DNA from 4 places in the Streptomyces sp. NPDC058741 genome. Region 2 is predicted to be linked to each of the others. Evidence: riboswitches for the same ligand, from Rfam matches in the RefSeq annotation. Region 2 holds a riboswitch; each other region holds the start of a gene.

Region 1 (7,124 bases), on a different contig from region 2:
GTAGCGGATCAGGTTGTCGCGGCCGGAGAGGAAGCCGTAGAGGGCGGGGCCCTCGATGAGGGCGCCCACGTGCGGCAGCACGGTGCGCGTGGCCCGGGGCATGGGCTGCCCCAGGACCCGGGCCGTGCCGGAGGTGGGTTCGACGAGGCCCATCAGCATGCGGATGGTGGTGGTCTTGCCGGAGCCGTTGGGGCCGAGGAAGCCGAAGACGCTGCCCGCCGGGACGGTCAGGTCGAGACCGTCGACGGCGAGTTGCCCGCCGCGGTAGCGCTTGGTGAGCCCGCGGGTGGCGATGACAGGTTCCCCGGCCGCGGCACCCGCGCCGTTCCGCTCCGGCCCGTCGGCGGACGGTTCGCCCATCGGCTTCCTCGTTCTCTCGAACTCTCCAAACGTCCCCCGGCGTAACGGACTTACTTCCCGGCTTCGGCCGCCTTCACCAGCGCGTCCTTGGTGACCATGCCGACGTAGACCGTGCCGTCGTCCGTCATCAGGGCGTTGACCAGGCGGGTCGAGAAGACCGTGCCCGAGCCGAACGTGCCGGTGACCTTGTCGCCGAGGGAGTTCACGAAGCCGCCGAGGCCGCCGCCCGCGTCACCCGAGGGCATGCCCTCGCCGCCGGTGTCGAAGGTGGCGATGGCGTTCCAGCCCTCGCCGATGGTCTTCATGCCGTCGTGGCCCTTGCCGAGGTCCTTGCCGGACGCGTGGGTGTGCCGGTGCGCCCCCGGCTTGCCGGAGCCCGGCGCGAACCCCTTGCCGAAGCCCTTCCCGGCGTCCTTCCCGGCGTCCTTCTCCTCGGTGACCTTCGCGCCCTTGGGCGGGGTGAAGTCGAAGGTGGCGGCGGCCGGTTCGGCGAAGCTCACCTGGGTGAAGCCCACGTCGACGACGGCGGCGCCGCCGCTCGCCGGGGTCAGGGTGAACTTCAGCGGCATGCCCGTCTTCGCGTCCACGGCCACCGTGACGGCGCCGACCGTCGAGCCGGACTGCCTGGGCTCGATGACCAGCCGGTAGGCGTCCCGGTCGGCGACCCGGGCGGTGCCGTCCACGGTCACGGACGTCGTGTCGTCGACGGCCTTGAGGGCTTCCTCCGCGAAGTCCTTCGGCATGGCCGGCGGCTGCGTCCTGCCACGCTCGGGGCCCCGGGGGCCGGTGCCGTGGAAGACCTCGTCGGACGCGCTGTCGTAGGCCCAGACGTCCTTGCCGTTGCGGATGAGGCTGTACTCCGCGGCGTTCTCCAGCAGCGACAGCTTCTGCCGGTCGGGGCCGTCGGCGGCGACGCGCAGGGTGTGCGTGCCCGAGACCAGTTCCGTGAGCTTGGCCTTCGGGTCGGCCGAGGAGCCGCCCTCGCCCCGGCCCGCGGCACCGGACATCAGGCTCGACTCCAGGCCGCCGAGGTTCGGCAGGCCGAGGTCGGTGCTGATCCTGACCGTGCCGGACAGCTGCTCCACGTCCGACTGGGCGATCTTCTCGATGAGCTGCTCGGCGGTGATCTTCGGCAGGTCGGGGTCGCCGGAGTCGGCGAGGGCGGGGACCAGCCCGATCGTGGCCGCCGCCACCCCCATCACCGTGACCGGGACGACGTACCGCGCGGCCTTGCGCCGCCCGGAGCGCCGCTCGTCGCCCTCCCCGGCGGTCGTGCTGTCGTCGGATGCGTACGGTGCCATGTGTGCCCTACCTCCGTGGTCGGCGGCGGCTGTCCGTGTCGTGCACGCACTCGTCCCTCAGCCGCCATTCTCACCCGAACAGGTGAGGAGTGGTGTTTTCCGTGGTCTCCATCTGACCAAAACGGCCAGGGAGATACGTCAGACCCCGGACTCAACTCCGCGTACTGCTGCGGTATGACACGACAGGGCGGCAGCTCCCCCGACCCGTAGGGGTCGCGGGTGGGGGGCGTGGGAGGGGCAGCGGCTAGCCGGCCCGGTGCACCACGGCGTCGGACAGTTCCACCAGAGCCGTCTTCGCGGCGCACTCGGGCAGCGGCGCCAGCGCCGAACGGGCCTCCTGGGCGTAGCGGACGGTGTCCCGCCGGGCCTGCTCCAGCGCCGGGTGGGCGCGCAGCAGGCGCAGGGCCTCGGCGTGCCGGGCGTCGTCGGTGAGGTCGGAGTCCAGCAGCTCGCACAGGGCGCGGTCCTCCGCGAGGCCGAGCCGGGCCGCCCGCTCGCGCAGCCGCAGCACCGGCAGCGTGGGGATGCCCTCGCGCAGGTCGGTGCCGGGCGTCTTGCCGGACTCGTGGGAGTCGGATGCGATGTCCAGGACGTCGTCGGCGAGCTGGAAGGCGACGCCGAGCCGCTCGCCGTACTGGGTGAGCACGTCCACGACCGTGTCGTCGGCGCCCGACATCATCGCGCCGAACCGGCAGGACACGGCGACCAGCGAGCCGGTCTTGCCGCCCAGCACGTCCAGGTAGTGCTCGACGGGGTCGCGGCCGTCCTGGGGCCCGGCCGTCTCCAGGATCTGCCCGGTCACCAGCCGCTCGAAGGCCTCGGCCTGCACGCGCACGGCCTCCGGGCCGAGGTCGGCCAGGATGTGCGAGGCGCGCGCGAAGAGGAAGTCGCCGGTGAGGACCGCGACGGAGTTGCCCCAGCGCGTGTTGGCGCTCTCCACCCCGCGGCGCACGGTGGCCTCGTCCATCACGTCGTCGTGGTAGAGCGTGGCCAGGTGGGTCAGCTCCACGACGACGGCCGACGGCACGATCCCGGGTGCGTGGCGGTCACCGCCGAACTGGGCCGCGAGCATCACGAGCAGCGGCCGGAACCGCTTGCCGCCGGCCCGCACCAGGTGCTGGGCGGCCTCCGTGATGAAGGGCACCTCGCTCTTGGTGGCCTCGAGCAAGCCTTCCTCGACAGCCGTCAGCCCGGCCTGGACATCGGCTTCCAGAGCCTGGTCCCGCACGCTCAGCCCGAACGGCCCGACGTCGGTCACGAGGGGTCTCCTGTCTGCTGTGTCTGCCGGTGATGACGCGGATTGTCGATAGGTCGCCGCCCCCACTCCTGTCAGCGTATCCGGTCACGTTTCGATCACCGCCAGCGCCCGGGGTTACAGGCCGGGTGGTATCCGATCAAGACCGCCATTCCTTCGATCAGCTCATAAGAACAGACATTTATCCACTTTCCATGACGTGGTGGGTGATATGCGATTTGCCGCAACAATGAAGCAAATTCCCTTTGTTGAACATTGCGCCCCGGAACGTGATCAGTGAATTGAATCACTTGCACCTCTCCCCCGCCCGACCTCGACGCCGACCCTCAGACCCTTTACCCCTAAGCCAGTTGAGCCTTGGCGACCGCAAAGGATCAAGCTACCCCATACCGCCCGACCAAGGTCGACAAGCGGGATGTGTGACGCCGACGGCTTGTTCCCGACATGTGCTCTCGCATACGTTCCGGCCCTGTCCGGCGGACGCCGAATCCTGCCACCGCCCGGATACCCCACAGAACCGATCACTCACGCAGGGCAGGAGCGGGGGACCCAGGTAAGTCGCCGGTCCGCACAGCGGAACGGCTCGGGGTGAAGCCGCGCACGGCACGACAGTGCCGTGCGCGGCCGGGCACCTCCCGGCCCGAACCCGACAGCTCACCTCGCAGGCGCCGGAGAGGAACATCGCCATGCTCGGACGAGGTAAGCACCGTCATACCCGCACGAACCCGTTCACCCGCGGCGTCGTCGCCGTCGGAACCGGCGGGGTCGCCCTGGCCCTGCCGCTTCTCGGCGCGACGCACGCGAGCGCCGCCGAACCCCAGAGCGCCCCCGTGCGGTCCGTCCCGCAGGCCGCCCAGGCCACGTCGCTCATCCACACCGTGGCCAAGGGCGACTCGCTCTACCGCATCGCGGTCAAGTACGACGTCTCGGGTGGCTGGAAGCAGCTGTACCAGGACAACCGCGCCGCCGTCGGCGAGGACCCGAAGCTGATCCACCCGGGTCTGAAGCTGAAGGTCAACACGACGAAGGCTCCCGCCGCCACGAAGGAGGCGACCCCGTCGTCCGCCCCGGCCAAGCCGGCCGCGAAGCCCGCCGGCGGCGTCGCCCAGGCCACCCAGGCCTCCGCCAAGACCTACGCGGACAACCTGGACGGATGGATCCGCGAGGCGCTCGACATCATGGCGCAGAAGGGCATCCCTGGCTCCTACGACGGCATCTACCGCAACATCATGCGCGAGTCGTCCGGCAACCCGCAGGCGATCAACAACTGGGACTCCAACGCCGCCAAGGGCACCCCGTCCAAGGGCCTGCTGCAGGTGATCGACCCGACCTTCGCCGCCTACCACGTCGAGGGCACCCCGTTCGACCCGTACGACCCGGTCGCCAACATCACCGCGGCCTGCAACTACGCGGCCGACCGCTACGGCTCGATCGACAACGTCAACGGCCCGTACTGATCCGCGCCGCCCAGCAGTCGCTCGAGGACGACGGCGACGCCGTCGTCCTCGTTCGACAGGGTGATCTCGTCGGCCACGGCCTTGAGTTCGGGATGAGCGTTGGCCATCGCGACGCCGTGGGCGGCCCAGTCGAACATCGGGATGTCGTTGGGCATGTCCCCGAAGGCGACGGTGTCGGCCGGCCGCAGCCCCAGGTGCTCCGCGGCCAGCGCCAGGCCCGTCGCCTTCGTGACACCGCACGGCTGCAGCTCGACCGTGCCGGGCCCCGACATCGTCACGGTCGCCAGCGACCCGACCACCGAGCGGGCCGTCGCGGCCAGTTCGTCGTCCGACAGCCGGGGGTGGCGCAGCAGCACCTTGCTGATGGGCTCGGCCCACAGCTCCTCGCGCCGCTCGACCCGTACCGCGGGCAGCGTCGGGTGCGGCATGAGGTAGCCCGGCTCGATCAGCGTCAGCCCGTCGACCCCGTCCTGGTCGACCGCCGCGTACACCTCCCCCACCTCGGCCTCGATCTTGCCGAGGGCGGTCTCCGCCAGCTCCCGGTCCAGCGTGACGGACCACAGCAGCCGGTTCGCGCCGGCGTCGTACACCTGCGCGCCCTGCCCGCACACCGCGAGCCCCCTCGATCCGAGGTCGTCCAGGAGCGGTCGCACTCTGGGCGCCGGCCGCCCCGTGACCACGAGGTGCCGGGCACCGGCGTCCGCCACCCGCGCCAGCGCGGCGAGGGACCGGTCGGAGAGGGTGTCGTCGCCGCGCAGCAGCGTTCCGTCCAGGTCGGTGGCGATGAGCGAATATGCGAGGGGTGCGGCCATGATCAGAGAATACGGACAGTGGGCGCGTTCGTTTCATCGCAGGGTGCACACTGATTGCCCGGTTGAAGGCCCCTCTGCACCGGTTGGCGTCGGCATGGTCAGCTACCCACCCACGAGGACGTCCCGGACGGTACCTTCCAAGCGTCCAGGGGGGACCTGATCGGGGGGTCGGGTTGAGCAGCGGGACGCATTCGTGTGGCCGGGCCCGGCGAGCTCGGCGAAAGGGAGAGGGAGCGCTGGCGTGCGCTGCGCGCGGCCTCGCGGGCACCGCGCAACCCGTTCATGGAAACGGAGTTCACCGCGGCCGTCGGTCTGGTGAGGCCGCGGGCCCGGGTCGCGGTGGTGTACGACGGACGGGAGCCGGCGGGCTTCCTGCCCCCTGGTGAGGCCGCGGGCCCGGGTCGCGGTGGTGTACGACGGACGGGAGCCGACGGGCTTCCTGCCCCATGAGCGCGGCCCGTTGGGGCAGGGCAGGGCAGCGCTGAGGCCGCCGACTGGGGCGAGAAGTGGTCCTGCCCGATCCAGTGGGCGACGTAGAGAGCCAGAAGGCCGTCCAGACCAGCCGCCGGTCCTCGGTGAAGGTGCGGTAGATCAGCAGCAGCGGGAGCAGCAGCATCAGGCTGGAGACCAGCGGCCACCAGGCCATGAACAGCGTCGGCGACTCCACGCCCAGCAGTCGCACCAGGGCGGTCTGGGCGGCGTAGAAGCCCGGCCACTGGTCGTGGACCGCCATGTCGCCGACCTGGCCGGCCGTCTGCAGGCGGCCGACGACCTCGTCGTGCTTCCACGCCCAGGCGTACAGCGGCGTCGGGTAGACCACCGCCTGGGTCGCCCGCTCCATCACGAGCAGCGCGAGGACGTGTACCGCCGCCCAGTCACCCGGCCGGCGCGGATCGCGGACCGTGCACCGGAAACCGGCGGTGAGCACCGCGAGCCCGGCCCAGAAGGCGGGGTGCAGCGCGGTGACCAGTCCGTAGTCGTCGAGCCGCGAGACCTCGGCGTGCCGCACGGCGTACGCCCAGAGCGCGAGCCAGAACCCCGGGCCCAGGGCGGCGGACACGCCGGTGCTGAGCATGAGGAAGTAGGCGTTCTTGAACAGCGAGTCGTGGGTGTGCCCGCGCTCGGCGGGCCGCGGTGCGCCGTCGCCGGCGTGCGCGGCGGCGGACTCGTGCACCTGGATCTCGGACACGGGACCATCCCAGCCCTCCCGGTGTCGAACCGCTCCGGGAAAGCCGTCCCGGAGCGTCACCCGAAAGGGGACGCGCAGTCCGCGTCCCGGCCAGCGCCGGGCGGGCCCCGGACGGCTCCAGCACCTCGATCACCGTCCGTGCCCGCAGCGGGTCCACGGGCAGCGCGTGCCGCGCGAACCGGCGGGCCGCCTCGGGGGCCGGCGAGGGGGTCGGTGAACTCGGGGCCCGCGTAGTCGTCCAGCGGCGGGCCGTAGAGGTAGCCGACGGCGATGCCCCGCCGGGCCAGGGCCGCGATCGCCGGGTCCCTGTCCTCGACGAACAGCGGGACGCGGAACAGCGGCTGGGTCCCGTGCGCGCCGGCGCGCGGCCGGGCCCACGGCGTGCCGAGCAGCAGCCCGGTGCCGGCGCGGCAGGCGTTCAGCGCCTCGTCGGGCCGGTCGAGCCTGCGGCCGGTGCGCCGCAGGCGCAGCGGGCCGGACTCCGGGCGGTAGCCGTGCAGGTCGACGCGTACCCACGGGTGGTGGGCGTCGAGGCCCGGCGTCCGGTGCGCGGCCCGCGCGAGGTCGTCCGGGCGCAGCGGCATCCGGATGTCCTCGCGGTCGGCGAGCCCCAGCAGCCGGATCGCGGCCGGGCTGCGGCGCGGCGCAGCCGCAGCCCGCGCACCGCCGCCTCCACGCACCGCCGCCTCCACGCACCGCCGCCTCCACGCACCGCCGCCTCCACGCACCGCCGCCTCCACGCACCGCCGC
Region 2 (7,124 bases):
TTTACACAGAGCACCGTCGCCGGAGACGGCTCCGCCCGTGAGGAGGGGTTCCCCATGACCCGACCGTCCGCCCGTTACGTGCTGCCTGAGTTCACCGAACGCACCGGGTCCGGGCAACGGACGACGGACCCGTACTCCAAGCTTCTGGAGGAGCGGATCGTCTTCCTCGGGACGCCGGTCGACGAGACCTCGGCGAACGACGTGATGGCCCAGTTCATGCACCTGGAGCACCAGGCGCCGGACCGGGACATCTCGCTGTACATCAACTCTCCCGGCGGCGCGTTCCACGCGATGTCGGCGATCCACGACACCATGCGGTACGTCGCCTGCGACGTGGAGACGATCTGCCTCGGCCAGGCCGGCGCGGCCGCCTCGGTGCTGCTCGCGGCGGGCACACCCGGCAAGCGCTCCGTGCTGCCCGACGCGCGCCTGGTGATCCATCAGCCGGCGCTGCCCGAGCCGGTCCGCGGACAGGCCACCGATCTGGCGATCCAGGCCGACGAGTTGATGCGCATCCGGGCCCGTATGGAGGAACTGCTCGCCCGGTACACGGGCCGCAGCCGCGAGCAGGTCCGCGCGGACATCGAGCGGGACAAGGTCCTCACGGCCCAGGAGGCACTGGAGTACGGCCTGGCCGACAGGATCGTGCCGAACCGCAAGGCCACCATGGCCGTGCCGACCGGGGAGTGAGCCGCCGGTGCTGCCTCCCGAACTGCCCCCGCTGCCCGCCCTGACCGGCGCCGAGTCGGAGCTGATCGACCGTTACCTCGACGTCGTCGACCTGCTCGGTCGCATCAACCCCTCCCTGCCCGGCGACACCTACCGCGGACTGCGCGCCGCCCAGGCACTGGTCGGCAAGGCGACGGCACTGCGCGACGCGCTGGCCCTGATGCACCAGCGGGGCGAGACGGAACTGCACGCCGCCACGCTGGCGCGGGCGCTGCGCGTCCTGGACGGCGAGCGGCGCACGGCGCGGGTCACCCTGCCTACGGACTCCGTGAGTTGACACGGAGGCGACGGTCCGGACGCCCGGCCCGAGGACGGAGCGTCCGGAGCCGAGTCGAAACGGCCCGAAAGACGTACCCCTGTCCGGAGTAGACGGGGGTGCTTTTTTTGGCCCCTCACAGTTGCGCGACGCGCGTGCCCGAAGGGCGGAATGGGGCATTCCACCGCTGGTCCGGCGGCCGGCGGAGCGGTGCACCGTGGCTCGAACACAGACGCGGCCACCCGAACGGGCGAGTGGTGAGTAACAACACAAATAACCGGTTCCGTTGGGATATCAGGACAAGCATGAAGCAAGATCCCTGTCTGACGACAAGCCCCCGCCACAGCGGCGGGGCGGTCCGGGCGGACGCCGAGTCCTGCCGCCGCACGGACGACCGGTCGACGGAAGTGCATCGGCAGGAGTGGAGGACCCAAGCACGACGGGTCGCCGGGACGGTCACGCCATGACCGGATCCGAGCAGCCCTTGGGGTGAAGCCGCGTCAGCGGCCGGGCAACTTCGCCAGCCCGAATCCGACAGGTCATCCTTCACAGGCGGCTGACGAAGGGGTGCGCATGACTGCGCTGAATCGTGTTCCGTCGCTCATGGTCCGGGCCGGTACCGCCTCGGCCCTCACGATCGCCGCCGTGGGCGGCTCGATCGTGGCACCCGGCTTCTCGGCCGAGGCCTCGGCGGCCACCCATGGGACGAAGGCACTCAAGGTCGCGGCGTCCAAGAAGGGCTCGCCCTACCGGTACGGGGCCACCGGACCGTACCGGTTCGACTGCTCGGGGCTCACGCTCTACTCGTTCAGGAAGGCGGGCAAGAAGCTGCCGCGCACGGCCGCCCAGCAGTACAACAAGACGCGCCACATCTCCCCCAGGAACCGCAAGGCCGGGGACCTGGTGTTCTTCCACTCGGGCCGGAACGTGTACCACGTCGGCATCTACGCGGGTAAGAACAGGCTCTGGCACGCCCCGAAGACCGGGGACGTGGTGCGCCTGCAGAAGATCTGGACCAAGAGCGTCTGGTACGGACGCGTGAAATGAACCGCCCTGAGTGCGGCGGCGTCCTGACACGCCACCGCACTCCGGAGCGTGACACGGGTCCGCGCCGGCCGCTCCTGGTGCGGCGGGCGGGGCGGCGGGACGGGACGGGTGCGTCCGGCCTCCGGCACCCCTCCGGGGAACCGCCCGAGGACGGTGTCGGCCCGGCCCCCCTCCGGCACGCCTTCGAGGCAGCCGTCGGAGGAACCGGAAGGACCGGCACCACGCCGAGAAGCGCCCGCACAGCGCCGTCGGCGCCGCTGACGGCGGACGTGCCGGAGAGGAGCGTCAGGCCCGGGGGAGGACGGCCGCGCGCGGAAGGCCGGGACGCCGTACGCCGCCCCGGGCGACGCCGGATCACGGCTCCTGCCGGGCCGCTGTGCTGACCGGCCGGGCCGGGATCGTCCACGGGAGCTCGATCGAGATGGTCTTGCCGCCCTCTCGGGTGGGGCGGATACGGAGCTTGCCGCCGCACTCCGCGGTCAGCCAGCGGATGATGACGAGTCCGCGGCCGTTGTCCTGCTGGACGGCCGCCGGAAGCCGCCGGGGGAAGCGCGGATGACTGTCCGTGACGCCGATGCGCAGTTGTTCGTCGCGGTCGAGCAGGACGTCCACGGTGAAGGTGGGCGACTGGCCGAAGGTGTGCTGGACGGCGTTGGTCGCGAGTTCGGAGATGATGAGCCGGACGGTGTCGGACACTTCCGTGTCCGCCGGCAGCCCCCACTCCGCGAGCATGCCCACGACAAAGGCACGTGCCGCGGAGACCGAGGCGGGATCACTCGGCAGAGTGACGGATGCTTCCAGATGGTCTGCCATGGCGACGTCGCCCCTTTCCCACGGAACCGCAGTCCGACACGGAGCGGATGGTTCGAGTACGGTCCCGGACTGGTGCTTCGCCGCCAGAGTGCCACCAGGACCCTCCCGAAGGGCGGCGATCCACCAAGATATGCATATATCTGTCGCTCAAAGCGGTGAACTCTGCCACGCGAGACCGTATTTGAGTGGCTCGGAAGGAGTAAGGAGGAGCCCATGCAGCACGGTCCCGCGGTGCGCCGCCGGAAACTGGGCGCCGAACTGCGCGCGTTGCGCACCTCGGCGGGGCTCACCAGCGGTGAGGCGGCCCGGCTGGTGGGCTGGCACCAGTCCAAGGTCAGCCGGATCGAGACGGGCACGAGCGGGGTGAAACCGGCCGATGTGCGCTCACTGCTCGATGTCTACCGTGTGGCCGACTCCCAGCTTCGCGAGTTGCTCATGGTGTTGTCGGGGTCCGACGACAGCCGCGGCCGGCACCACTGGTGGCACGCCTACCGAGGGGTGCTGCCGCCGACCTACCGGGACTTCATCAGCCTGGAGTCGCAGGCCGGCGCCATGCGCACGCTGGAGACCACCGTCGTGCCGGGCCTGCTGCAGACGCCCGAGTACGCGCGTGCGGTGACGAAGGCCGCCCTGGGCAGCCTTCCGGAGGACCGGCTGGACACGCTCGTCGAGGTGCGGCTGGCCCGGCAGGACGTGCTGCGCGCGGACCCGCCGCTGGAGCTGAGCGCCGTGCTGGACGAGGCGGTGCTGCGGCGGGAGGTGGGAGGGCCTGGGGTGATGGCCCGGCAGCTCGAACGACTGGTCGAGGCGGCGCGCTTGCCGCAGGTGAGGCTCCAGGTGCTGCCGTTCGCCGCCGGGGCGCACATCGGCGTCACAGGCCCTTTTGTTATTTTCTCGTTCTCGAGCACTTCTGATTTGGATGTGGTTGTTCTCGACCACCTGACGAGTAGCCTCTACCTCGAACGGAAAGAAGACCTCCAGGCCTACACGGAGGCCTTCAACACCCTTCAGATCCACGCCCTTTCCCCCGAGGACTCGTTGGATTTCATCGCCGGGACAGCCGCCGGCGCATAAGGAGGCACCATGCGTGCACTGCCTCGTCACGTCCCCTCGAGCACCGAACTGCACGGTGTGCGGTGGTTGCGCAGCAGCTACAGCACCGGCGCGAACAACTGCGTCGAGACCGCGCGTCCGCAGACCCCGCCGTGGGCCGGACTCCTCGCCGTGCGCGACTCCAAGACCCCGGACGGGCCCGCCCTGCTGCTCTCCCCGCGGAGCTGGGCCGAGTTCACGTCCGCGGTCGACCGTATGTGAGACGCCGTCCGATCAGCCCGCCCTCGTGCGACGCACGGCCGTGTCACGCCGACTCATGGCCGCGTCTCGCCGATCAGCCGTACAGCGCGTTCGATCTGCTCACCGGTCAGGTCCGCCCGGGCGGTCAGTCTGAGCCGTGAGATGCCGTCCGGCACCGAAGGGGGCCGGAAGCAGCCCACGGCCAGGCCCGCGGCGCGGCACTCGGCCGCCCAGCGCACGGCGTCCTCGGGAGAGGGCGCCCGCACCGAGACCACCGCGGCGTCCGGACGCACCGCTTCCAGACCCGCGGTGGTCAGGCGTGCGTGCAGCTCGTCCGCCACCGCGCGGGCCCGCGCGGCCCGCTCCGGCTCGCGGCGCAGCAGCCGCAGGGCCGCCAGGGCCGCCCCCGCCGCGGCGGGGGCGAGTCCGGTGTCGAAGATGAAGGTCCGTGCCGCGTTGACCAGGTGGTCGACGACCCGGGCGGGGCCGAGGACGGCGCCGCCCTGGCTCCCGAGCGACTTGGACAGGGTGACCGTGGCGACGACGTCACCGGCGCCCGCGAGCCCCGTCGCGTACGGCGCGCCGCGACCGCCGTCGCCGAGGACGCCCAGGCCATGGGCGTCGTCGACGACCAGTCCCGCGCCGTGCTCCCGGCAGGCCTCGGCGAGTGCGGTCAGCGGGGCCGCGTCGCCGTCGACCGAGAAGACCGTGTCGGACACGGTGATCGCCGCGCCCTCGTGCGCCGACAGCGCCTTGCGCACGGCCTCCGGCTCGGCGTGCGCCACGACCTGGGTCGTGCCACGGGCCAGCCGGCAACCGTCGATCAGGGAGGCGTGGTTGCCCGCGTCGGAGACGATCAGCGAGCCGTGCGGGGCCAGCGCGGTGACCGCCGCGAGATTGGCGGCGTAGCCGGAGGAGAAGACCAGGGCCGCCTCGAAGCCGCAGAAATCGGCCAGTTCCCCCTCCAGCTCGGTGTGCAGCTCGGTGGTGCCGGTGACGAGCCGGGAGCCGGTCGAGCCGCCGCCCCAGTCCAGCGCGGCGCGTGCCGCGCCCTCGGTGACCTCCGGGTGGCGGGCCAGCCCCAGGTAGTCGTTGCTCGCCAGGTCGAGGAGGGGCGAATCGGCCGGACGGGGGCGAAGGGTCCGTACGAGTCCGGCGCGGCGGCGCAGTTGCGCCTGCTCGTCGATCCAGCCGAACGCCATGGGTGGTCCTCCGCGGATTTTGTAGGCAGTGCACAGACACTAGCGGGACCACCAGCAGGCCAGGGTGTGGCGATACCCACACCTCGGAGCGACTCTGTTGTGCGGACTCTCCTTGGCCCGAGGCACTCGAGTAGGACAGGATCGACTCTCATGGACCTGCTGAACACGCTGGTGGAGAAGGGGCTTCGGCGCGAGCCGCCGACCCGGGACGAGGCACTGGCCGTCCTCGCGACGTCCGACGACGACCTGCTCGATGTGGTGGCCGCGGCCGGCAAGGTGCGCCGGCACTGGTTCGGCCGACGGGTGAAACTCAACTATCTGGTCAACCTGAAGTCCGGTCTGTGCCCCGAGGACTGCTCGTACTGTTCGCAGCGGCTCGGCTCCGAGGCCGGGATCCTGAAGTACACGTGGCTCAAACCCGATCAGGCGTCCGACGCCGCGGCGGCCGGGGTGGCCGGGGGCGCCAAGCGGGTCTGCCTGGTGGCCAGCGGGCGGGGCCCGACCGACCGGGACGTGGACCGGGTCTCCGAGACCATCAAGGCGATCAAGGCGAACAACGAGGGCGTCGAGGTGTGCGCCTGCCTGGGCCTGCTCTCCGCCGGTCAGGCGGAGCGGCTGCGCGAGGCCGGCGCCGACGCCTACAACCACAACCTCAACACGTCCGAGGCGACGTACGGGGAGATCACCACCACCCACACCTACGCCGACCGCGTCGACACGGTCACCAAGGCGCACGCGGCGGGCCTGTCCGCCTGCTCCGGTCTGATCGCCGGCATGGGCGAGTCGGACGAGGACCTCGTGGACGTCGTCTTCTCGCTGCGCGAGCTGGACCCGGACTCGGTACCGGTCAACTTCCTCATCCCGTTCGAGGGCACCCCGCTCGGCAAGGAGTGGAACCTCACCCCGCAGCGGTGCCTGAGGATCCTCGCCATGACGCGGTTCGTCTGCCCGGACGTCGAGGTGCGCATCGCGGGCGGGCGCGAGGTGCACCTGCGCACGATGCAGCCGCTCGCCCTGCACCTGGCCAACTCGATCTTCCTCGGCGACTACCTCACCAGTGAGGGCCAGGCCGGCAAGGCCGACCTGGAGATGATCGCGGACGCCGGGTTCGAGGTGGAGGGCACCGATCAGGTGACGCTGCCGGAGCACCGGGCCGGGGGCTGCCACGACGGGGGCGGAGTGTGCGGTTCCCAGGGCGGCGGGGCGTGCGGTTCCGGCGCGGAGCCGGAGACCGCCGCGCAGGTCGCCGAGCCGCGGACCGATCTGGTCGCCGTGCGCCGCCGGGGCGCCGGGACGGACCTCGCGCCCAATGCCTGAACCGACGGTCCCCGAGCTGCTGGAGCTCGACCGGCGGCACGTGTGGCATCCGTACGGGCCGATGCCCGGACGGCAGGAACCGCTCGTCGTGGAGGCGGCGAGCGGGGTGCGGCTGCGGCTCGCCGACGGCTCGGGAGAGCTGGTCGACGGGATGTCGTCCTGGTGGTCGGCGATCCACGGCTACAACCACCCGGTGCTGAACGAGGCCGCGCGCGAGCAGCTCGCGCGGATGAGCCATGTGATGTTCGGCGGGCTCACCCACGAGCCCGCCGTACGGCTGGCGAAGCTCCTTGTCGACATGTCGCCCGACGGGCTGGAGCACGTCTTCCTCGCCGACTCCGGGTCGGTGTCGGTCGAGGTCGCGGTCAAGATGTGCCTGCAGTACTGGCGTTCGCTGGGCCGTCCCGGCAAGCGGCGGCTGCTGACCTGGCGTGGCGGCTACCACGGCGACACCTGGCAGCCCATGT
Region 3 (7,124 bases), on a different contig from region 2:
ACCGGTCCGTGAACAACACCAAGATCGGCGTGAAGCCGGCCCTGCTGATCGTGATCCTCGGCCTGGTCTACGTGAAGCGGGACGACGAGAGGTGGACAAGGGCCTCTTCGGCCTGGTCGGGCTGCTGACCACGGCGAACGTCTTCATCGCCGTGCTCTGGACCTGACCCGTCCGACGCCGCCGCCGGCCCGGGCCGAGACGACCGCCCAGGCGGTGCACCCGAGCCAGACGGCCACCGCGACCCACAGCAGCGCCTGCCCCGCGCCGTCGAGCCAGGGCACGTCGAGGGCGGCCGCGAGGGCCAGGGCGGCCGCCGCCGTCACGGCCACGACGAACACGGTCGCCCAGCGGGACACGTCGTAGCGGTGCCGGGGCCGCATCAGCTCGGCGGTGAGCAGGACGACGCAGCAGACCGGGGTGAGCACCAGCAGCGCGACGGCGGCCCGGGTGAGGACGGTGCGGTCGTCGTCGTTCCACAGGGGGAAGCCGCCGCGGTCGGCGCCGAGCAGAAGCGCTCCGGCCAGGGCCGAGACGCCGAGCCCGCCGGCCGCCAGCCAGTGTTCCCCGGCGCCGTCCGTCATCTGCCGCGGCCGGAAACGGAACAGGGCGACGACGTAGAGCGCGAGCCCCAGCCAGAACAGCACCAGGGCCGTGTACGCGAGCCAGGCCGCCGACCCGGCCGCGGCGAGGGCGGCGCCGAGCACGGCGAGCCCCTGGGTGGCCACGCAGCGCAGGAACACCGCGCCCTGACGGTCCGGGACCCGCGCGCCCAGCAGCGGGATCCACAGCAGCGCGGCGAGCGCGAGCAGCCCCGCGGCCGTGTCCCGCAGGCCGGCGGCGCGGAAGCCGGTGCCCACCAGGGCGGTCGCCGCCGTGAAGGTGAGCGCGGCCGGAGTCTCCTCACGCCACGCCGTCCCCGGCAGCCGCAGCACGGCGTACGCGACCGCTCCCAGCCAGCTCGCGCAGGACAGGGCGAGGAGGATGCGGGAGAGGACCTCGTACCCGGCCGAGTCGAGGCCGACCGACACGGTGGCGGTCGTGAGCGTGTAGGTCGCCCACAAGGTGAGGGACGGGGAGGGGCCGGGCATAGCGCCGATGCTAGAGAGCGCCGCCCGCGATGGATGGGGGGGCCCGCGCGCGCGGCCCCCCCCCAAAAACGTCCGCGACCCCTCAGGCCGGCCGCACCACGCTGTGGATCGACGACTCGCCGTCGTAGTAGAGCGACTCCTCGCGCACGTAGGTGCCCGGCTTCGGGGCGTGGATCATCATGCCGTTGCCGACGTAGATCCCGACGTGGGTGACGTCGTCGTAGAAGAACACCAGGTCACCGGGGCGCGCCTGGGAGAGCGGGACCGTGGTGCCCGCGTTCACCTGGTCGTACGTGGTGCGCGGGAGGGTCACCCCCGCGGCCTTCCAGGCGGCCTGGGTCAGGCCGGAGCAGTCGTAGGAGCCGGGGCCTACGGCGCCCCACACGTACGGCTTGCCGATCTGGGCGCGGGCGAAGGCGAGCGCCTTCTCGGCCTTGGTGGCGTACGAGGAGCCGGCCGGGTCCGTCGGAGCGGACGGGGACGAGCCGGACTCCGGGGTCGTGGTGGAGGTACCGCTCTCCTGCTGCCGGGCCGCCTCCTCCTGCGCCTGCTGCTGCGCGGCCTGCTGACGGGCCAGCTCGGCGGCCTTGCGGGCGGCCTCCTCCTGCTTCTCCTTCTCGATCGCCGCGAGCCGCGCCTTCTCCTCGGCGGTCAGCCGCGACAGCAGCTCGCGCGCGTCGGCGAGCTTGCGCTGGACGGTCGCCTTGGCGGTCTTCAGGTCGCCCTGCGACTCGGTGAGTGTCCGGAGGCTCTCGGTGGCCTCCCGGCGCTTCTTCATCGTCTCGGACTGCTGGGTGACGAAGTCGTCGACGGCGACCTTCTGACGGCCGGTCATCCGGTCCATCAGCTGGGTCTGGTCGAAGTAGTCCTGCGGGGTGTCCGCGAGCAGGAACGTGGCGGTGTCCGGGGCGGAGGCGCCGGTGCGGTACTGGGCGGCGGCGAAGGAACCCAGTTCCTCACGCGCCTCGTTGAGCTTCTGGGTGCGCTGGGCGACGTCGTCGAGGAGGGTGTCGACGCGCTTGCGCTGCTTGGCGGTCCTCTCCCTGGCCGAGTTGTACTTCTCGGTCGCGGACTCCGCCTGACGGTAGAGGTCGTCGACCTTCTTCTCGACTTCCTCCAGGCTGGGCCTGTCGTCGGCCTCGGGGGCGGCGGTGGCCGACTGGGACAGCAGGGCCACGGAGGTGAGGGCCGCCGTTGCCAGGGCGGGGGTCCGTATTCCTGCCACGCGCGAACCCGTAGGACGCGACTTGCGGTGCGACGCCAAGGGAGGCGACTCCTTCCATGTTCCGCCTACCGGGTTAGCTGTCGGGTTCGGGCGGGCGGTTCGGAAGGGTTGCCCTACGGCCGTCCCCGTGAGGGGAGTCGGGCCGATTCACCCCAAGGTCTCGGTGGGTCCCCGGCTCCGGCTGCCGCTGCGGCACACCGGACTCGGCGGAGGCCGCGCGGCCCGGCGAGGTTCGCCGGTGGGGGTCGTGCGGCCCGGTCGCACCGTAGCCAACTCGTGGGGCCCCTGTGAAGGTTGATGGGTGATATGCCCGATACATTTTCGTGACCTTGCCCCGCGGCATCGCGGAGAGTGAGCGGTCACGACGTTCTGGTCCCCAATCGTCCGTGATGCCGAGGGTCGTAGCCGACTGTGATCAGGCGCTTTCCACTGGTGACAGCGGGGTGCTTTCGGTGATTTCCCGGGGCGGCGGCGGGTTGTCGGTGGGGCGTCCTAGACTCGGAGAGCGATGAGCAGCCTCTTTGACGACCACTTCCTGGCGAGCCTCCAGTCCCAGCGGGGCCCCGCGGACGAGCCCCCGCCGCCACCCGAGGACGATCACGTTCCGGAGTCGATCCCGGACGATCTGTTCGGCGGGAAGTTCGACGCGCCCCCGGACCGGGACACCCACTACCGCGACGGCGCCCCGCGCCCGGTGGTGGACACCGCGGCCCTCCTGGAGGGGCTGAACGACAACCAGCGCGCCGCCGTCGTCCACTCCGGCTCCCCGCTGCTCATCGTGGCCGGCGCCGGCTCCGGAAAGACGCGGGTCCTCACGCACCGCATCGCCCACCTGCTCGCCGAGCGGGGCGTGCACCCGGGCCAGATCCTCGCGATCACCTTCACCAACAAGGCCGCCGGCGAGATGAAGGAGCGCGTCGAGCAGCTCGTCGGCCCCCGCGCGAACGCCATGTGGGTGATGACGTTCCACAGCGCGTGCGTGCGCATCCTGCGCCGCGAGAGCAAGAAGCTCGGCTTCACGTCCTCCTTCTCGATCTACGACGCCGCCGACTCCAAGCGCCTGATGGCCCTGGTCTGCCGCGACCTCGACCTGGACCCCAAGCGCTACCCGCCGAAGTCCTTCAGCGCCAAGATCAGCAACCTGAAGAACGAGCTGATCGACGAGGAGGACTTCGCCGCCCAGGCCACTGGGGGCACCTCCCAGACGGAGTCTGGGGGAGGTTTCGAGAAGACCCTCGCCCAGGCCTACGCCCTGTACCAGTCGCGGCTGCGCGAGGCGAACGCCCTCGACTTCGACGACCTGATCATGACCACGGTCAACCTGCTCCGCGCCTTCCCGGACGTCGCCGAGCACTACCGCCGCCGCTTCCGGCACGTCATGGTCGACGAGTACCAGGACACCAACCACGCCCAGTACGCCCTCGTGCGCGAGCTGGTCGGCACCGCCGAGCACCCCGTCGACGTCCCGCCCGGCCCGGACGACGTGCCGCCCGCCGAGCTGTGCGTCGTGGGCGACGCCGACCAGTCGATCTACGCCTTCCGCGGCGCGACGATCCGCAACATCCTCCAGTTCGAGGAGGACTACCCGGACGCGACGACGATCCTGCTGGAGCAGAACTACCGCTCCACGCAGACGATCCTCAGCGCCGCCAACGCGGTCATCGAGCGCAACGAGTCCCGCCGCCCGAAGAACCTGTGGACCAACGCGGGCACGGGCGCGCGGATCACCGGCTACGTCGCCGACACCGAGCACGACGAGGCGCAGTTCGTCGCCGACGAGATAGACCGCCTCACGGACGCCGGCGAGGCCAAGGCGGGCGATATCGCGGTCTTCTACCGCACCAACGCCCAGTCCCGTGTCTTCGAAGAGGTCTTCATCCGCGTCGGCCTGCCCTACAAGGTCGTCGGCGGCGTCCGCTTCTACGAGCGCAAGGAGGTCCGGGACGTCCTGGCCTACCTGCGCGTGCTGGCCAACCCCGAGGACTCGGTGCCGCTGCGCCGGATCCTCAACGTCCCCAAGCGGGGCATCGGCGACCGCGCCGAGGCGATGATCGACGCCCTCGCCCAGCGCGAGAAGATCAGCTTCCCGCAGGCGCTCAAGCGCGTCGACGAGGCCTACGGCATGGCCGCGCGCTCCACCAACGCCGTCAGGCGGTTCAACACGCTGATGGAGGACCTCCGCACGATCGTCGAGTCCGGCGCCGGACCGGCCACCGTCCTGGAGGCCGTACTGGAGCGCACCGGCTACCTCGCCGAACTGCAGGCCTCCACCGACCCGCAGGACGAGACCCGGATCGAGAACCTCCAGGAACTCGCCGCCGTCGCCATGGAGTTCGAGCAGGAGCGTGGCGAGGAGGAGCGGGGCACGCTGTCCGACTTCCTCGAGCAGGTCGCGCTGGTCGCCGATTCCGACCAGATCCCCGACGAGGAGGACGGCGACGGCGTCATCACCCTGATGACCCTGCACACGGCCAAGGGCCTGGAGTTCCCGGTCGTCTTCCTGACGGGCATGGAGGACGGCGTCTTCCCGCACATGCGCGCCCTCGGCCAGACCAAGGAGCTGGAGGAGGAGCGGCGCCTCGCCTACGTCGGCATCACCCGCGCGCGCGAGCGGCTGTACCTGACGCGGTCCACCCTGCGCAGCGCCTGGGGCCAGCCGTCGTACAACCCGCCCTCCCGGTTCCTGGAGGAGATCCCGCCGGCCCACGTGGAGTGGAAGCGGACCGGAGCGACCTCGCCCGCGTCCTCCGGGCCCGTCTCGTCCGTGGCGGCCTCGCTGTCCTCGTCCCGCTCGCGCTCCTCGGCGTCCGGCGCCTCAGGGTTCGCCACCCGCCGGACCTCCGAGAAGCCGGTGGTGTCCCTGGCCGTCGGGGACCGCGTCACCCACGACCAGTTCGGGCTCGGCACGGTCGTCGCCGTGAAGGGCACGGGCGGGAACGCCGAGGCGACGATCGACTTCGGCGACACCAAGCCCAAGCGGCTGCTGCTGCGCTACGCGCCGGTGGAGAAGCTCTGACCCGCTGACACGCCCCCCGCCGGCCCGGCCGGCGGGGGGGCGCCGGGACGTCAGGTCGGGTCGACGCCGTGGCTGCGCAGCCACGGAAGCGGGTCGATCGCCGAGCCGCCGGCCGGACGCACCTCGAAGTGCAGGTGCGGACCGGTGGAGTTGCCGGAGTTGCCGGAGCGCGCGATCGGGTCCCCGGCCTTCACGGTCGTGCCCGAGGGGACCGTGTACGTGGAGAGGTGGCAGTACCACGTCTCCGTACCGTCCTTCGCTGTCACGATCATCATGTTGCCGTACGCGCTGTTCCACTGGGTGCGCACGGTGCCGTCCGTCGCAGCCATCACGGTCGTGCCGTACGAGACGGGGAAGTCGATGCCGCTGTGCAGGGACATCCAGTTGATGCCGGACTGGCCGTAGTAGGCGCTGAGTCCGTGCTGCGCGACCGGAAGGGCGAACTTCGGGCGCAGCCGCTCCTTGCGGGCCGCCTCCTCCGCCGCGCGCTTGCGCTCGGCCTCCTGCTGGGCCTTGAGGTCGATGCGCTCCTGTGTACGGCTGGCCCGGTCGGCGAAGTCGTCGGCGCCGGCGGCGAGACTCTGCAACTGGGTGTCCAGCTTGTTGTTGGCGGCGGCCGGCTGCACCGGCTGCGCGTCCGCCGCGGTCGTGCGCGCCTCCGCCGTGCTGTCGTCGGTGAGGCTGCCGACCGACGCGGCCGCGATGCCGGCGACACCCATCACGCACGCCGAGGGCACCGCGATCGTCATCAGCGCCGAGCGCTTGGGGGGTGTACGCCGGCGGGAGCGCGAACCCGCGCGGGAGGCGGCCCTGGACGGTGGGGCGGCCTCCTCCTGATCGTCCAGGAGCGGTTCCGGCGTGGGCAGTTCACCGGTGGCGTCCGGCTCGCCGCCGTCCGCGGAGGGGTCGTGGTAGCCGGCCCCCTCGGCCTCGTCGTAGGCGGACTGCCCGTACGGCGCGGTCTCGTGCTGCTCGAAGGTTTCGGCGTGCTGCCCGTCGTATCCGTCGGCGGCCGGTGCGGGGGTGCCGCCGGAGTTCCACTGCGTGGTGTCGTAGGCGCCGGTGTCGAAGGCCTGCGTGCCCCATTCCCATTGTTGGGTCGGGTCGGCCGGCTCGCCCGTCCGGTCGGACTGCAGCCACACGCCGGAGTCCCACTGGCCGCTGACGTCGGGTGACGAGGCCTGCGTCGGGATCATCGACAGCTGCGGCTCGGCGTTCCAGCCCGTCGTGTCGTGGACACCGGTGTCGTAGGCCGCCTGGTGCTGCGCGGCGTACGTGTCATAGGCCTGGTTCTCGTGGGTACCCGTGGGCCAGTGGCCCGTCGCGTACGCGCCCGTGTCGTGGCCGCCGCCCGGCAGGTCGCCGAAGAGGGGGTCGGTCGCGAAGGTCGCGGTCGTGTGCCCGGTGGCCTCGTAGCAGGCGCCGCTCGTGCCCGTGGCGTCGGAACCGGTGGCGGCGTAGTCGCCGTACGTGGTGAAGTCGCCGTACTGGGCTTCCTGGGTGCCGTACGACGCGTAATGCGCCGAGGCGGCGTCGGAAGCCGGAGCCGGGGCCATGGTCCCCGACGGGTGACGGTCGTTCACCAACTTCTCTTTCGCCTCGACAACAGGGGCTGCCAGAGCAGTGCGGCGACTGTACCCGGCGGTACGCGGGCACGACAATCTTCGGCAGGTTTCGCGCGCGCAGGAAACGGGCATTCGGCCGTGTTTTGGCGGACTGCGGGCGTGAGTTTGGTGCTGTGTTCGAAGTTTGTTCGAGGCTGATCGGGGTTGCGACGCGGTTGTCGTCTGCAGGA
Region 4 (7,124 bases), on a different contig from region 2:
GCCGTCGAGAAGCGGCGCAGCTCGATCACCGAGGGCGTCCCGCTCGGCCAGCCCGGCCTGGCCCTCGCCGCCAAGCTCGCCTCCCGGGCCCGCACCGCCGGCCTCGACATACCCCTGCCCCCGGTCGAGGGCATCGGCTACGACCTGCTGGCCCTGGCGGTCCGAGCGGAGGCGGAGGGCGTCGACCCGGAGGCGGCCCTGCGAGCGGCGGCCCGCGCGTACCGGGACGCGATCCGGGAGGCCGAGAGCTGAGCGGACCGCGACCCGGCGACGGCACGGGGCCGATACGGTCGGGGAGTGACCGACCAGCCCCGGCCCAGCACACCCGCAGCCGTCCCCGAGCCCCGTCCCGAAGCCGTCCCCGAGCTGTTCACCTGGGAGTTCGCGAGCGATCCCTACCCCGCCTACGCCTGGCTCCGCGAGCACAGCCCCGTCCACCGGACGCGGCTGCCCAGCGGTGTGGAGGCCTGGCTGGTCACGCGGTACGCCGACGCCAGGCAGACCCTCGCCGACCACCGGCTCTCCAAGAACCCCGCGCACCACGCCGGACCCGCGCACGCCAAGGGCAGGACCGGGATCCCGGGGGAGCGCAAGGCCGAGCTGATGACGCACCTGCTGAACATCGACCCGCCCGACCACACGCGGCTGCGGCGGCTGGTGTCCAAGGCGTTCACGCCCCGCCGGGTCGCCGAGTTCGCGCCTCGGGTGCAGGAGCTGACCGACGGGCTCATCGACGGGTTCGCCGGGAAGGGGGCCGCCGACCTGATCCACGAGTTCGCCTTCCCCCTGCCCATCCACGCCATCTGCGACCTGCTCGGCGTCCCCCGCGAGGACCAGGACAACTTCCGTGACTGGGCGGGCATGATGATCCGCCACCAGGGCGGCCCCCGGGGCGGTGTGGCGCGCTCGGTGAAGAAGATGCGCGGCTACCTCGCCGACCTCATCCACCGCAAGCGCGGGGCGCTGCCGGACGATCCCGCGCCGGGCGAGGACCTCATCTCCGGTCTGATCCGGGCCTCCGACCACGGTGAGCACCTCACCGAGAACGAGGCGGCGGCGATGGCCTTCATCCTGCTGTTCGCAGGGTTCGAGACGACCGTGAACCTGATCGGCAACGGCACCTACGCCCTGCTCACCCACCCCGGGCAGCGCACCCGCCTGCAGCGGTCCCTGGCCGCCCGGGACACCGCCCTGCTGGAGACGGGCGTCGAGGAACTGCTGCGCTACGACGGCCCCGTCGAACTCGCCACCTGGCGCTTCGCCACCGAGCCGCTCACCCTCGGCGGGCAGCGCGTCGAGGCGGGCGACCCCGTCCTGGTCGTCCTGGCCGCCGCCGACCGGGACCCGGAGCGCTTCGCCGGCCCGGACGTGCTCGACCTGTCCCGCCGCGACAACCAGCACCTCGGCTACGGCCACGGCATCCACTACTGCCTCGGCGCCCCGCTCGCCCGTCTGGAGGGCCAGACCGCGCTCGCCACGCTTCTGACCCGCCTCCCGGACCTCCGCCTCGCGGTGGACCCGGCCGAGCTGAGATGGCGCGGCGGCCTCATCATGCGCGGGCTGCGCACCCTGCCGGTGGAGTTCGCACCCGCCACGGCACGCCCCGGACGTGACGAAACCTCAACTCTGTGATCTTCATGTGATCTGCGCGGCATGAACTTGTGACAAGTGATCGTCTGCCGATACGTTCACCCATCAACACGGCCCGAGCACTCACGCCGTGTCGATCACTGCTGTCTCCGAAAGGTCTCCGCATGCTCTCCGGGAACGGTCGGCACCGTCGCCCCCGCCAGGCTCCGGCTCTCCTCGTCGCGGCCGGAGTGACCGGCTCCGCCATCGCGATCCCGCTCCTCGGAGCCTCCGGCGCCAGCGCGGCAGAGGGTGTGACCTGGGACCGGGTCGCGGACTGCGAGACCGGCGGCGCCTGGAGCCAGAACAGCGGCAACGGCTACTACGGCGGCCTCGCCATCTCCCAGGAGGACTGGGAGGCTTACGGCGGCCTCGACTACGCCGTGAGCGCCGACCTGGCCAGCCGCTCCCAGCAGATATCGGTGGCCGAGAGAATCCTCGCCGACCAGGGGGTCGGCGCGTGGCGCACCTGCGGACTGCTCTCCGGCCTCGAGCAGGGCAAGGGCTCCGGCGCCTCCGGTTCGCCCGAGTCGCCCGGTTCGCCCGAGTCGGACGAGTCGGACGAGTCCTCCCGTCCCACGGATTCACCCGGTCTGCTCGAATCCCCCGACGCGTCCCCGTCGTCGACGGCCTCGTCGTCCCCGTCGCCTGATCCGGAGTCGACTGCGACCGATAACGACGAAGAAAGCGACGAAACGCTCAAGTCCGACAAGTCCTCGGCCTCCGCCGACCCCGCGCGGCAGAGTGAGGACGGGAACTCCCCCCTGGCCGCCCCCGGCGAGATGCCCGATAACGCGCGGCAGGGCGAGGACTCCTCGGCGCTCACCGGCACCGGCTCCGGCCGTCACCGCGGCCCCGGCGCCGACGAGAACGCCGAGCCGGCCGACGGCCGGGCGGACGAGTCCGCGGGCCGGCACGCCTCGCGCGGTGACGACGCCTCCCGCGACGCGGCGGACGGCGCCTACACCGTCCGTTCCGGTGACAGTCTCTGGTCCATCGCCGACTCCCTTGACGTCAGCGGCGGATGGCGGGCGCTCTACGACGTGAACCGGGAGGCCGTCGGGGCCGACCCGAACCTCATCCGCCCCGGTCAGACGCTCACGACCAGGGGCGAAGCGGACGACGAGTGGTCGTTCGGGCACGGCGGAAACGAGGGCTGAAGTCACCCCGAAAAGGCGCGAGTTCACGTCATATTTCGCGGCTAATGTCCCGTTTGAGGGTCGTGAGAGATAGATCTCAGAAGGCCTGGTCGTCTTTGAATTTCCCCGGATCGCATGTCTACGGTCGTGACCGCTCGCCACCGTGAGCCCCGGTTGCCGCAACGCCGAATCCTGCCAGCGGCCGCACGGGAACAGTCGTCGCGTCAAGCGCCGTAGGCAGGAGCGGGGGACCCAAGGTAGGTGCCCGACCGGCTCGTTCCGCCGGAAGGGCTTGGGGTGAAGCCGCGTCCCGTCAGGGACGTGGCCGGGCAACTCAGCCGGCCCGAACCCGACAGCTCACCTCGCAGGCGTCGGTGAGGGGATCCATCCATGCTGTTTTCCAGCAAGGGCAAGCACCGCCGTCCGTCCAAGGCCGCCCGTGCCGTCGCCGTCGCCGGTGTCGCCTCCGCGGCCGTCGCCGGCCCGCTGATGGCGGCCGGCAGCGCCTCCGCCGCCACCGCCTCCGAGTGGGACGCCGTCGCCCAGTGCGAGTCGGGCGGCAACTGGTCCATCAACACCGGCAACGGCTACTACGGCGGTCTGCAGTTCTCCGCCTCCACCTGGGCCGGCTACGGCGGCACCAAGTACGCCTCCACCGCCGACCAGGCCACCAAGGCCCAGCAGATCGAGATCGCCGAGAAGGTCCTCGCGGGCCAGGGCAAGGGTGCCTGGCCGGTCTGCGGCAAGGGCCTGTCGAGTGCCGGCTACACCGGCGGCTCCGCCGACTCCGGCAGCTCCTCGCAGAGCCAGAGCCAGAACCAGAGCCAGAGCCGGCAGAGCACCGAGACCCGCGAGACCCGGCAGCCCGCCTCCCGCTCCGCCGAGCGTCCGGCCGCGAAGAAGACCGTCACCACCCCGACCGGCAAGAAGGTCAAGAAGGGCGACGGCGAGTACAAGGTCGTCAAGGGCGACACCCTGAGCTCCATCGCCGCGGAGGAGAAGGTCAAGGGCGGCTGGGAGAAGCTCTTCGAGCTGAACAAGGACATCGTTCAGGACGCCAACCTCATCTACCCGGGCCAGCAGCTGCACCTGAAGTGAGCAGCGGCCCGCCCAGGGCCCATGGTTCCCCCGCCCCGGTGCGTCGTCCCCCGTACGCACCGGGGCGGGGTTCTTTCGGCATCCTGCTTTGTTCCGTTCGGAAACAATTTTCTCTCGGTTCTGTCCACGAGGTGGGAGACCCGGTGGCCGAACGCCCCGAGCCGGTTAGGCTCATGTCGCGAGCCACCGCGGCCCGCGCCTCGCAGGGCCCGAGCGGCCCGCGTACCCGCGTCACATCGAGAAGGAGATGCTCGTGCCGTCCATCGACGTCGTCGTAGCCCGGGAAATCCTGGACTCCCGAGGCAACCCCACGGTCGAGGTCGAGGTCGGCCTCGACGACGGCAGCACGGGTCGTGCCGCCGTCCCGTCCGGCGCCTCGACGGGCGCCTTCGAGGCCATCGAGCTCCGCGACGGCGACTCGAACCGTTACCTCGGCAAGGGTGTGGAGAAGGCCGTCCTCGCGGTCATCGAGCAGATCGGCCCGGAGCTGGTCGGCTACGACGCCACCGAGCAGCGCCTGATCGACCAGGCCATGTTCGACCTGGACGCCACCGACAACAAGGGCTCCCTGGGCGCCAACGCCATCCTCGGCGTCTCGCTCGCCGTCGCCCACGCCGCCTCCGAGGCCAGCGACCTGCCGCTGTTCCGCTACCTGGGCGGCCCCAACGCGCACCTGCTGCCGGTGCCGATGATGAACATCCTGAACGGCGGCTCGCACGCCGACTCCAACGTGGACATCCAGGAGTTCATGATCGCCCCGATCGGCGCGGAGTCCTTCTCCGAGGCCCTGCGCTGGGGCGCCGAGGTCTACCACACGCTGAAGAAGGTCCTGAAGAGCAAGGGCCTGGCCACCGGCCTCGGCGACGAGGGCGGCTTCGCCCCGAACCTCGGCTCCAACCGCGAGGCCCTCGACCTCATCCTCGAGGCGATCAAGGAAGCCGGCTACACCCCCGGCGAGCAGATCGCCCTGGCGCTCGACGTGGCCGCCTCCGAGTTCTACGAGGACGGCGTCTACACCTTCGAGGGCAAGGAGCGCTCGGCGGCCGAGATGACCGAGTACTACGCGGAGCTCGTCGACGCGTACCCGCTCGTGTCCATCGAGGACCCGCTGTTCGAGGACGACTGGGACGGCTGGAAGACCATCACCGACAAGCTCGGCGACAAGGTCCAGCTCGTCGGCGACGACCTGTTCGTCACCAACCCCGAGCGCCTCGCCCGCGGCATCGAGGAGGGCGCGGCCAACGCGCTGCTCGTGAAGGTGAACCAGATCGGTTCGCTCACCGAGACCCTGGACGCCGTGGAGCTGGCCCAGCGCAACGGCTTCAAGTGCATGATGTCCCACCGCTCCGGCGAGACCGAGGACGTCACCATCGCCGACCTGGCCGTCGCCACCAACTGCGGCCAGATCAAGACCGGCGCCCCGGCCCGCTCCGAGCGCGTCGCCAAGTACAACCAGCTGCTGCGCATCGAGGAGATCCTCGACGACGCCGCGGTGTACGCCGGCCGCAGCGCGTTCCCCCGCTTCAAGGCCTGACCGCGCACCGGGCCCGGGCAGGCACCGGCCCGGGGCACGGCTGAGCCAGTCGTACGTACGTCCCCGTACTCGGTCCCGTACCGTGTGCGGGGACGTACGCGCGCAGGACGGTGGAGCGGAGGCTGACAGATGGCCGTGAAGGACCGGGACCGGTTCTCCACCACGACCAGGATCCGGCTGCTCGGCGAGCAGACCGCGGCCCGGGTCTACCGCTCCCAGACCAAGCGGCAGGCCCGCCGCTCCCGGCTGACCGGCCGGGCGGCGCTGCTCGCGCTGGTGATGTGCTCGCTGATCGTTGCCCTGGCCTATCCGATGCGGCAGTACGTCTCCCAGCGCGCCGAGATCGAGGACCTGCAGCGCGAGCAGCAGCAGGCCCGTCAGCGAGTCGAACGACTGCGCGACACGAAGGCGCGCTGGCAGGACGACGCGTACGCCGAGCAGCAGATCAGGCAGCGGTTGCACTACGTCATGCCGGGGGAGACGGGCTTCATCGTCGTCGACCCGCGCCCGGCGCGGCAGTCGCGCACCTCCCTCGGGGCGGCCGACCGCCCCTGGTACGCGAACGTCTGGGACGGGGTCGACAAGTCCGACGCCTCCGCCCCGTAACAGTGACCCCAGAGAAAGACACCCGAAGACAGTCATGGAAACGTCCCCGCCGACCACCCCGCGCACCGAGCCCACCGACGCCGACGTCGAGGCCTTCAAGCAGCAGCTCGGCCGGCCCCCGCGCGGCCTGCGCGCGATCGCGCACCGGTGCCCCTGCGGGCAGCCGGACGTCGTCGAGACGGCCCCGCGGCTGCCGGACGGGACGCCGTTCCCCACGCTGTACTACCTGACGTGCCCGAAGGCGAACTCCGCGATCGGCACGCTGGAGGCGAACGGCGTGATGAAGGAGATGACCGAGCGGCTCGCCTCGGACCCGGAGCTGGCGGCGGCGTACCGGGCGGCGCACGAGGACTACGTCCGGCGCCGTGACGAGATCGAGGTGCTGAAGGACTTCCCGAGCGCGGGCGGCATGCCGGACCGGGTGAAGTGCCTGCACGTGCTGGTGGCGCACTCGCTGGCCGCCGGGCCCGGGGTGAACCCGCTCGGGGACGAGGCGATCGCGATGCTGCCCGAGTGGTGGCGCAAGGGCCCGTGCGTGACGTCCGCCGAGGAGGACGCCCAGTGACCCGGGTCGCCGCCGTGGACTGCGGTACGAACTCGATCCGGCTGCTGGTCGCCGACGCCGACCCGGCGACCGGCGAGCTGGTCGACCTGGACCGCCGTATGACGATCGTGCGGCTCGGGCAGGGCGTGGACCGCACCGGCCGGCTCGCCCCGGAAGCGCTGGAGCGGACGTTCGCGGCCTGCCGCGAGTATGCCGAGGTCGTCAAGCGGCACGGGGCCGAGCGGCTCAGGTTCGTCGCCACCTCCGCCTCCCGGGACGCCGAGAACCGGCACGAGTTCGTGCGCGGGGTGCTGGACATCCTGGGCGTCGAGCCCGAGGTGATCTCCGGGGACCAGGAGGCCGAGTTCTCCTTCACCGGCGCGACCAAGGAGCTGGCCGGGCGTGACCACCTGCCCAGGCCCTACCTGGTCGTGGACATCGGGGGCGGCTCCACCGAGTTCGTCGTCGGTGACGACCGGGTGCGCGCGGCCCGCTCGGTGGACGTCGGCTGCGTCCGCATGACCGAGCGGCACCTGGTCCGCGACGGGGTGGTGAGCGACCCGCCCTCCGAGGA

Evidence for each region. Region 2 has a riboswitch for cyclic di-AMP ahead of ACFW6P_RS12935 (C40 family peptidase). Riboswitches for the same ligand answer to the same signal wherever they lie in the genome.
Region 1: it holds a riboswitch for cyclic di-AMP, as region 2 does, so the genes downstream of both, ACFW6P_RS18760 (transglycosylase SLT domain-containing protein) here and ACFW6P_RS12935 (C40 family peptidase) in region 2, are expected to answer to the same signal.
Region 3: it holds a riboswitch for cyclic di-AMP, as region 2 does, so the genes downstream of both, ACFW6P_RS02150 (NlpC/P60 family protein) here and ACFW6P_RS12935 (C40 family peptidase) in region 2, are expected to answer to the same signal.
Region 4: it holds a riboswitch for cyclic di-AMP, as region 2 does, so the genes downstream of both, ACFW6P_RS08205 (transglycosylase family protein) here and ACFW6P_RS12935 (C40 family peptidase) in region 2, are expected to answer to the same signal.

What each region holds. Positions count from the first base shown of each region.
Region 1 covers NZ_JBHYQH010000021.1:56,138-63,261, forward strand. Annotated here, with positions in the region: gene ACFW6P_RS18745 (ATP-binding cassette domain-containing protein) at 1-360, opposite strand, end outside; gene ACFW6P_RS18750 (outer membrane lipoprotein carrier protein LolA) at 411-1,661, opposite strand; gene ACFW6P_RS18755 (polyprenyl synthetase family protein) at 1,906-2,919, opposite strand; cyclic di-AMP (ydaO/yuaA leader) riboswitch at 3,429-3,599, shown strand; gene ACFW6P_RS18760 (transglycosylase SLT domain-containing protein) at 3,603-4,373, shown strand; gene ACFW6P_RS18765 (HAD family hydrolase) at 4,337-5,185, opposite strand; gene ACFW6P_RS18770 (hypothetical protein) at 5,481-6,374, opposite strand; partial or broken gene ACFW6P_RS18775 (hypothetical protein) at 6,431-7,124, opposite strand, start outside.
Region 2 covers NZ_JBHYQH010000012.1:93,208-100,331, reverse strand. Annotated here, with positions in the region: gene ACFW6P_RS12945 (ATP-dependent Clp protease proteolytic subunit) at 55-690, shown strand; gene ACFW6P_RS12940 (hypothetical protein) at 698-1,006, shown strand; cyclic di-AMP (ydaO/yuaA leader) riboswitch at 1,384-1,556, shown strand; gene ACFW6P_RS12935 (C40 family peptidase) at 1,559-2,032, shown strand; gene ACFW6P_RS12930 (ATP-binding protein) at 2,387-2,845, opposite strand; gene ACFW6P_RS12925 (helix-turn-helix domain-containing protein) at 3,059-3,919, shown strand; gene ACFW6P_RS12920 (DUF397 domain-containing protein) at 3,929-4,159, shown strand; gene ACFW6P_RS12915 (8-amino-7-oxononanoate synthase) at 4,213-5,340, opposite strand; gene bioB (biotin synthase BioB) at 5,491-6,657, shown strand; gene ACFW6P_RS12905 (adenosylmethionine--8-amino-7-oxononanoate transaminase) at 6,650-7,124, shown strand, end outside.
Region 3 covers NZ_JBHYQH010000002.1:151,357-158,480, reverse strand. Annotated here, with positions in the region: partial or broken gene ACFW6P_RS02160 (hypothetical protein) at 1-166, shown strand, start outside; gene ACFW6P_RS02155 (hypothetical protein) at 144-1,088, opposite strand; gene ACFW6P_RS02150 (NlpC/P60 family protein) at 1,171-2,352, opposite strand; cyclic di-AMP (ydaO/yuaA leader) riboswitch at 2,361-2,532, opposite strand; gene pcrA (DNA helicase PcrA) at 2,822-5,329, shown strand; gene ACFW6P_RS02140 (M23 family metallopeptidase) at 5,380-6,912, opposite strand.
Region 4 covers NZ_JBHYQH010000007.1:86,037-93,160, reverse strand. Annotated here, with positions in the region: gene ACFW6P_RS08220 (nucleoside triphosphate pyrophosphohydrolase) at 1-252, shown strand, start outside; gene ACFW6P_RS08215 (cytochrome P450) at 298-1,632, shown strand; gene ACFW6P_RS08210 (transglycosylase family protein) at 1,755-2,789, shown strand; cyclic di-AMP (ydaO/yuaA leader) riboswitch at 2,988-3,154, shown strand; gene ACFW6P_RS08205 (transglycosylase family protein) at 3,159-3,866, shown strand; gene eno (phosphopyruvate hydratase) at 4,120-5,400, shown strand; gene ACFW6P_RS08195 (septum formation initiator family protein) at 5,530-6,006, shown strand; gene ACFW6P_RS08190 (DUF501 domain-containing protein) at 6,041-6,571, shown strand; gene ACFW6P_RS08185 (exopolyphosphatase) at 6,568-7,124, shown strand, end outside.